Regions from separate parts of the Kitasatospora sp. NPDC059088 genome, predicted to be linked through region 1. Evidence: riboswitches for the same ligand, from Rfam matches in the RefSeq annotation. Region 1 holds a riboswitch; the other holds the start of a gene.

Region 1 (4,412 bases):
GTTCCGGGGCGGGGCCGGGGGCGGCGGGCCGTGGTGTGCGGCGCCGCCCCCGGCGTCCGGGTCAGTGGTTCAGTGCGGTCTGCACGATCTTGACGATCACCATCACCATCGCGACCAGCAGGTAGACGCGCAGGGCGCCCATGCCGAGCTTGCGGGTGGTGGACATCACCGGCTTCTCCAGGGTCTCCAGCGGGGGCATCCGCCAGTTCTCCCGGCCGGTGCGGTCGATCGGGTCCTCCTTGGTGCCGCGGCGGCCGGAGAGGAAGGAGTACCCGGCGACCAGGACGCCCGCCACCCCGCAGCCGGCCATGATCCGCAGGATCGCGTCCGAGCTGATGTCCGGCCAGACGACGGCCGCGGTGAGGATCAGCGACAGCGTGACCAGCACGCCGACCACGGCGGCGGTGAAGGCGTTGGTCTTGGGACCGTTCACCCAGGGGCCGAGCACCGCCTTGTCGTTGCAGAGCAGCAGCAGGAAGACGGTGGCGGAGGGCAGCAGCACCCCGGCCAGCACCTGGACGAACTGGGTCATCAGGCCCTGCATGTAGCCGGTGGACAGCAGGGTGATGGCGGCCGCGGCGATCACCAGGCCCGCGTAGATGCCGTAGAAGCCCTTGGCGCCCTTGACCCCGCGGTGCAGCGAGTGCTTGATGCCGAAGACGTCGCCGATGGCGTAGGCGGTGGAGAGCGAGACGGCGAAGGCGCCGATGATCGAGGCGTCCAGCAGGGCGATGGCGAACAGCACGCCCGCCAGGTGGCCGGCCTTGTCCTCGATGCCCTTGGCGACGGCCCCGGCGTCGGAGAACTGGCCGAAGCCGTCGGTGCCCGCGAAGGCGGCGGCGGTGAAGCCCATCATGGCGGCGGCGCCGATGATCACGATCGCGATGCCGATCCAGAGGTCGGCCTTCTCGTACTTCATGAAGCGCGGGGTGATCCGCTTGTCGATGACGTACGACTGCTGGAAGAACAGCTGCCAGGGGGCGACGGTGGTGCCGACGATCGAGATGATCACCAGCATGACCGCGGCCAACTCGCCCGCGCCGCCCGGCATCTGCGGCACCACGAAGTCGTGGGCCATCTGCGAGGTCTTCGGGTGGACCATGAAGTAGATCGGCACCAGCAGCAGCGAGCCTATGCACAGGGTCACCGCGACCCGCTCGAAGCGCTGGAAGGAGCCGGTGAAGGCCGAGGCGATGATGATCGCCGCCGCCAGCACCACCGAGGCGACCTTGGGCAGGCCCAGGTAGCCGGCCGCGAGCGTCACGCCGATGAACTCGGTGACCAGGGTGAGGGCGTTGAGCAGGAAGAGGTCGATGACGCTGAACGCGCCCCAGAACTTGCCGAAGCGCTCCAGGATCAGCCGGGCGTGGCCGACACCGGTGACCGCGCCCAGGCGCAGCACCATCTCCTGGTTGACGTACAGCACGGGCACCAGCATCAGCAGCGTCCACAGCAGCTGGGTGCCGTAGTTCTGGCCGGCCTGGCCGTAGGTGGAGAAGGCGCCGGCGTCGTTGTCGCCGACCATCACGATCAGGCCGGGGCCGACGATCGCCAGCAGGGTCTTGAGTCTTGCCGACAGGCCTTGGCGCGGTGCGTCGTCATCGAGCTTGATGGTGCCGAGCGCACCCTTGATGTCGCCGACGTGGGCGTCGTCCAGTACGGCCGAACGCTGCTTCTGCGGCTTGGAGTTGAGTGTGGCGTTGGTGGTCATGACGTTCCTCCCGTGGACCCCGGGACAGGCGGGGTGATGGGGGCGCGCAGCAGTAATTCCCCCTGCGTGCGGGCACGGCGCACCGGCCCGCGGCGGGGCGGTGCCCGGGCGGGCACGGCGGAGCCGCGTGCGTGCTCGCGAACGGTGCGACGACGTCGCCGCCATGACGTGACGGTGCGTCAGTTGTACGCGCAGGGAAGGTTGTTACCGCGTGCCGGAGGTGTACGAGGACAGGCGGGGGTAGGGGCTACTGTGGCCCGGACTACTGCAATCCATGTCTCTCGCCTCCTCCCGGTCGACGCACCCCGTGGTGCGTGTCATCGACACGGCAAGGAGTTCACCGGCGCGCGCGACTGCCACCGGTTCACCCCAACTCGTCAGAGCTTTGGCACTCCACGGCGTGTCCAACCCGTTCGGGCCGGAAGCCACTTCGGATCAACCCTTAGGTCGGGAAGATCTGTCCTAACCCTGGGCGTCTCTCGACGTCGTCGGATCAGTGGCCTGTGTCCGTGAAGAAGCCTCACCGAACGAGGTGCCTTCTTCAAACCTCCAGAAGCATAGACCGACGGAAGCGCGATACTTGCGCACTTGGTAGAACCTTTACCTTTCGCGAGGCGTGACGTCCGTCCGGGTGACGCGGGTTTGAGCGCCACGTGACGACGGAACGACTTCCCGCCGGATCCGTACCCGCACACGCACACGCAGCTGAGGGGTGGCATGGCGACCGCAGGCTCCCAGACCGCAGGACCTCCGGGGGCTCCCCGGCGGGCGAGGGCGCTGGCACTCGCCCGGCGCCCGAAGCTCTGGCTCTTCCCCGGCGTCCTGTGCGCCCTGGTGGCCGCGCTGCTCTCGCTGCTCTACCTGGGCGGCATCGTCAACCCGACCGGGCACCTGCACCGGCTGCCGATCGCCCTGGTGAACGCCGACCAGGCCCCGCCCCCGCCCGGCCAGCCGGTCAACCTCGGCACCCAGCTGACCCGCGCCGTGGTGGCCGGGACCCCGGACGACACCGTCCGCTGGCGCCAGACCGACGACGCGGGCGCCCGCGACCTGCTCGCCGCCGGCAAGGTCTACGGCGTGCTGCTCGTCCCCGCCGACTTCACCGCCACCGTCACCGCGCTCGCCGCCGGCGGGGCCACCCACCGGCCCACCCTCACCGTCCTCACCAACCCCGGCCTGGGCAGCCTCGGCTCCTCGATCGCCGCCCAGATCGCCCAGAACGCCGCCCACCAGGCCTCGGTCGCGGCCGGACAGCGGCTGCTGGCCGCCGTACCGGCCCAGGGCGGCCCGGGCGCCCAGGGGCCGGACACCGGCGCCACCGCCCGGCTGCTGCTCGCCGACCCGTTCGCCGTCGCCACCCAGGTCGGCCACCCGATCGGCAGCCACAGCGGCCTCGGCCTGAGCGCCTTCTACTTCACCCTGCTCGCTGTGCTGACCGGCTTCATCGGCGGCAACATCATCCACAACGGCGTCGACACCGCGCTCGGCTACAGCGACAGCGAGATCGGCCCCTGGCACACCCGCCGCCCGACCGTCCCGATCAGCCGCACCCAGACCCTGCTGCTCAAGATGCTGATGACCGCCGGGATCATGCTGGTCACCACCTCCCTGGTGCTGCTCTGCACGGCCGGGATCCTCGGCATGGACGCCCCGCACCAGGCCCTGCTGTGGGTGTTCGCCTACTGCGCCAGCCTCGCCGTCGGCCTCGGCGTGCAGGCGATCAACGCCGCGTTCGGCGGGATCGGGCAGCTGGTGTCCATGTTCGTGTTCATCGCGCTCGCCCTGCCGTCCTCCGGGGCGACCGTCCCGCTCCAGGCGGTGCCCGGCTTCTACCGCTTCCTGGCCGTCTTCGAGCCGATGCGGCAGCTGAGCGACGGCATCCGGGCGATCCTCTTCTTCGACGCCCGCTCGGACGCCGGGCTGGCCCGCGGCTGGGTCATGATCGCCATCGGGGTGGCGCTGGCCCTGGCCTTCGGCTTCGGGATGACCCGCTACTACGACCGCAAGGGCCTGCACCGCTGGACGCCCCAGCCCTCGGAGTAGGCCGGTCTAGCTCTTCGTCACGGTCACCTTGAGGTGCTTCATGATCGGCTGGTCGCTCTGGGTGCTGTGGTCGCCGATCGCGCACAGCACGTTCAGCTCCGGCATGTACCCGGCCGCGCAGCCGCGCGGGATGTCGTACGGGACGGCCAGGTAGCCGTGCACCGAGCGGGTGGAGCCGTCCCGGGCGGTGCTGGTGACGTCCACCGGGTCGAACTCGGCGATGCCGCGCTCGCGCATGTCGTCCCGGTTGAGGAAGACCAGGGTGCGCAGGTTCTGCACGCCCCGGTAGCGGTCGTCGTCCGAGTAGATGGTGGTGTTCCACTGGTCGTGCGAGCGCATCGTGCCGAGCGCCAGGGTGCCGGGCGCGGGGACGACGTCGGGCAGCGCGGCGGCGGAGAACTCGGCCTTGCCGGAGGGGGTGAGGAAGACCAGTTCGCGGGCGGGCTGCTTGATCCGGAAGCCCAGCGGCAGCCGCACCCGGCGGTTGAAGTCCTCGAAGCCGTCCAGCACTTCGGCCATGGTGTCGCGGATCCGGTCGTAGTCCTCGATGTACCACTCCCACGGGGTGGGGCTGTCCGGCAGGGCCGCGCGGGCCATCCCGGCGACGATCGCGGGCTCGGAGAGCAGGTGCGGTGAGGCCGGGCGCTTCATGCCGGCC
Region 2 (4,412 bases), on a different contig from region 1:
GTGCTCGCGCCCTTGAGCTGCTCGGGCGTGGGCTGTTGGCCGGGCCGCGGCTGGACGGCGAACGCGCCGTCCTCGGCGACCGGGGCCTGTTCGACGGCCTGGCCCGGGCTGAGCGCGGTGACCAGCGCGTCCGCGCCGCCCACCACCCGCTCGACCCGTTCGGCGGGGGACAGCTGGCCGCTGCGGTGGACCACGTCGGCGCCGGTGACGCCGAGCACGGGCAGGGCGATCATGGCCACGATCAGGGCGCTGCGCCCCTTGGCCCGCAGGGCGTCGCGCCGGGCCATCCGCAGCGCGACCTTCCACGCTCCGAACCTCATCGGGCCACCTCGCCGAAGGAGTTGGCGGTGGAGTCGTCGAGGGGCTGGGAGCGGTGGACGGCGGCCCGGCTGTTGCCGGAGCGGCGTCCGACGCTCTCGGAGGCGACCGAGCCGTCCCGCAGGTGGACCACCCGGTCGGCCCAACTGGCGTGCGAGGCCTCGTGGGTGACCATCATGGCGGCCGCCCCGGCGTCGCAGCGGGCGCGCAGTACGGCGAGCACGGCGTCGCCGGTGGCGGAGTCGAGCGCCCCCGTGGGTTCGTCGGCGAGGACGAGCCGGCGCTCGCCGATCAGGGCGCGGGCGATGGCGACGCGCTGCTGCTGTCCGCCGGACATGTCGTCGGGGAAGCGGTCGGCGAGCTCGCCGATGCCCAGTTCCTCCAGGGCGGCGAGGGCCTCCCGGCGGGCGGTGCGTCCGGAGACGCCGTCGAGCTCGCGCGGCAGGGCGATGTTCTCGGCGGCGGTGAGCGCCGGGATCAGGTTGTAGTCCTGGAAGACGTAGCCGACGGAGCGCCGCCGCAGGTCGGCGAGCTTGCCCCGGCCGAGGCCGCCGAGGGTGACGCCCTCGACCAGCACCTCGCCGCCGCTGGGCAGGTCCAGCCCGCCGGCCAGGGTGAGCAGGGTCGACTTGCCCGAGCCGGAGGGCCCCATCACGGCGACGAACTCGCCGGCGTGGACGGTCAGGTCGACCTCGCGCAGGGCGTGCACCTCGGCGGCGCCGCGGCCGTGCACCCGGGAGACCCCGGCCAGCTGCAGGACGGGCGCGGGTCGGCTCGGATCGATGTGGGACATGGTTCCCCCTCGTGAGCTGTTCAGCTGCATATGTCGGTGAACTATATATGCCGGTGGAGGAAGAGCAAGTCGCGGCGGATTTGGTCAAGGTTCTACAAAGCTGTCGAAGATCGGCCGAAAAGGTGACTCGGGGTCGCCGCGCCGGGTCTATGCTTTGGGAGGTTTGAAAAGGCACCTCGTTCGGTGAGGCGTCTTCACGGACACAGGCCACTGACCCGACGACGTCGAGAGACGCCCAGGTTCAGGACAGGTCTTCCCGAGTTAAGGGTTGACCCCAAGTGGCTTCCGGCCGATCCGGCTGGACACGCCGTGGAGTGCCAAAGCTCTGACGAGTTGGGGTGTACCGGTCCTCGAAGACCGGTGTGCTCCTTGCCGTGTCGTGATGCGGCGCACAGACGGTGCGCCCCCGACCGGGAGGAGGCGAGAGACATGGACTGCGATAGTCCGGGCCACAGTAGCCCCTGCCCCCGCATGCTCTCGAACACCTCCGGCACGCGGTAACAACCTTCCCTGCGCGTTCACCCGAAGCTTCGTCCTGCGCTCAACCATGCCCGGACGCAAGCCGATTGACGCGTCGTCAGCATCATCGTGCCCGCACGGCCGCCGCCGCTCAGCGTCGCCGTACGGCGTGGATGCCGTGCGCCCGCAGGGAGGTCCGCCGCTGCGTGCCCCCTGACGCCCCCTCAAGGTAGGGGGAGGGAGGCCCCGCCATGACCAACGTGATGCTGGACCCGAAGATCCCCACGGTCCCCGCCGCTCCCGCCGCCCTCGCTGCGACCGCCGCCGCCAGGTCCGCCGTCCTGGACGACGCCCACGTCGGCGACATCAAGGGTGCGCTCGGCACCATCCGGCTCGACGACACCACCCCCCGCCACGGACTCTCCGCCCGGCTCAAGACCCTGCTGGCGATCGTCGGCCCCGGCCTGATCGTGATGGTCGGCGACAACGACGCCGGCGCCTTCTCCACCTACGGCCAGGCCGGCCAGAACTACGGCACCCAGCTGCTGTGGACGCTGCTCCTGCTCGTCCCGGTGCTGTACGTCAACCAGGAGATGGTGCTGCGCCTGGGCGCGGTCACCGGTGTCGGCCACGCCCGGCTGATCCTGGAGCGCTTCGGCAAGTTCTGGGGCGCGTTCAGCGTCATCGACCTCTTCCTGCTCAACGCCCTCACCCTGGTCACCGAGTTCATCGGCGTCACCATGGCGGCCGGGTACCTGGGCCTGCCCAAGGTCCTCTCCGTGGTGCTGGCGGCGGCGATCATCATCGCCTCGGCCTTCACCGGCTCCTTCCAGCGCTTCGAGCGGGTCGCCATCACGCTCTGCGTCGGCTCGCTGCTGCTGGTGCCGATCTACTTCATGGTCCACCCGAAGACCTCGCAGATGGCCCACGACTTCGTGACGCCGCAGATGCCCGGCGGCGCCGGCCAGCTCGCGGCCGTCATGATGGTCATCATCTCGATCGTCGGCACCACCGTCGCCCCCTGGCAGCTGTTCTTCCAGCAGTCGTACGTCATCGACAAGCGGATCACCCCGCGTTTCATGAGGTACGAGAAGGTCGACCTGTGGATCGGCATCGCGATCGTGATCATCGGCGCGGCCGCGCTGATCGGCCTCACGGCGGCGGCGTTCGCGGGCACCGACGGCTTCGGCCAGTTCTCCGACACGGCCGCCGTCGCCAAGGGCATCGAGGACAAGGCCGGCCACCTGGCGGGCGTGCTGTTCGCCATCGCCCTGCTGGACGCCTCGATCATCGGCGCCTTCGCCGTCTCGCTCTCCACCGCCTACGCCATCGGCGACGTCTTCGGCATCAAGCACTCGCTGCACCGCGGGGTCAAGGGCGCCAAGGGCTTCTACGCCGTGTACGCCGGACTGGTGGCCGTCGCCGCGACGATCACCCTGCTGTCCAACGGCTACACCCAGGGCCTGATCACCCAGTTCGTCCAGGTGCTGGCCGGGGTGCTGCTGCCCTCCGCCACCGTCTTCCTGCTGCTGCTCTGCAACGACAGGGCCGTGCTCGGCCCCTGGGCCAACGGGCCCCGGACCAACGCCTTCACCTCCACGGTGGTCGGCGTGCTGGTGATGCTCTCGCTGATCCTGACCGCCTCGGTGGTCTGGCCGGACATCAGCTCGGACGCGATCCTGTGGATCATGGGCGGCTGCGGCGTGATCGGGGTCCTGGTCGCGGGCTACTTCTTCACGGCCGGCCGCACCGGCACCAAGGAGGACCCGATCGACCGCACCGGCCGGGAGGACTGGCGGATGCCCCCGCTGGAGACCCTGGGCCGGCCGGTGATGTCCACCGCCCGCAAGGTCGGCATGGGCGCCCTGCGCGCCTACCTGCTGATCGCGATGGTCATGGTCATCATCAAGGTCGTCCAGACCGCGCTCAACCACTGAGCCGCCGAGCGGAGCCCGTACGGACGGGTGGCGGGCAGCGGCTCGCCACCCGTCCGTTCCTTTGCCCGCGATCCCCCGGCCCGCGTTGCCCGCGTTGCCCGTGTGCTCCGTACGGCCCGTACTACCCGTGTTGCCCCGTTTCCCCGTGAATCCTCTGGAGGAGGTGCCGTCGTGCACACCCTGACCACCGTCGAGTTCCTGGTCCGGCTCGCCACCGGCGTCGCCTGCGGCGCGCTGATCGGCATCGAGCGCCAGTGGCGGGCCCGGATGGCCGGCCTGCGGACCAACGCCCTGGTCGCCGCCGGTGCCACCCTGTTCGTCCTGTACAGCGAGGCGGTCGGCGACACCGGCAGCCCCACCCGGGTCGCCTCCTACGTGGTCTCCGGTATCGGCTTCCTCGGCGGTGGCGTGATCCTGCGCGACGGGGCCGGCGTCCGCGGCCTCAACACCGCCGCCACGCTGTGGTGTTCGGCCGCGGTCGGGGTGCTGGCGGCCTCCGGCAAGCTGGAGCTGGCCGCGCTCGGCACCTTCGCGGTGCTCGCCGTCCACCTGGTGCTGCGCCCGGCCGGCCGACTGCTCGACCGGTCCCCGCAGTCCGGCAGCGACCCGGACTCCACCACCCGGGCCACCGTCCACGTGGAGTGCGACCGCAAGTCCGAGACCCACATCCGGGCCCTGCTGCTCCAGGCCCTGACCGCCTCCGGCCTGGCCCCGACCGGCCTGCGCGCCCGCCGCACCGAGCAGGGCGACGCCACCAGCCTGCGGGCCACCGTGGCGATCACGGGCCAGGTGGCCCCGGCGCTGGAGCAGGTCGTCAGCCGGCTCTCGCTGGAGCCGGGCGTCCGGGACCTGCACTGGCACCTGGACGACGAGTCGGACGAACCGGGCAGCCCCGCGCTCGCCTG

What was found. A riboswitch is a leader RNA that binds a small molecule or an ion and turns the genes downstream of it on or off. The one in region 1 is predicted to bind magnesium.
Region 2: another riboswitch for magnesium. It lies ahead of ACFWXO_RS02240 (NRAMP family divalent metal transporter); the one in region 1 lies ahead of ACFWXO_RS25945 (NRAMP family divalent metal transporter).

Annotation. Positions count from the first base shown of each region.
Region 1 covers NZ_JBHYGR010000063.1:17,226-21,637, reverse strand. The annotation lists gene ACFWXO_RS25945 (NRAMP family divalent metal transporter) at 62-1,711, opposite strand; M-box (ykoK) riboswitch at 2,073-2,250, opposite strand; gene ACFWXO_RS25940 (YhgE/Pip domain-containing protein) at 2,429-3,754, shown strand; gene ACFWXO_RS25935 (FdhF/YdeP family oxidoreductase) at 3,761-4,412, opposite strand, start outside.
Region 2 covers NZ_JBHYGR010000003.1:73,993-78,404, reverse strand. The annotation lists gene ACFWXO_RS02250 (FtsX-like permease family protein) at 1-320, opposite strand, end outside; gene ACFWXO_RS02245 (ABC transporter ATP-binding protein) at 317-1,111, opposite strand; M-box (ykoK) riboswitch at 1,280-1,456, shown strand; gene ACFWXO_RS02240 (NRAMP family divalent metal transporter) at 1,822-3,507, shown strand; gene ACFWXO_RS02235 (MgtC/SapB family protein) at 3,679-4,412, shown strand, end outside.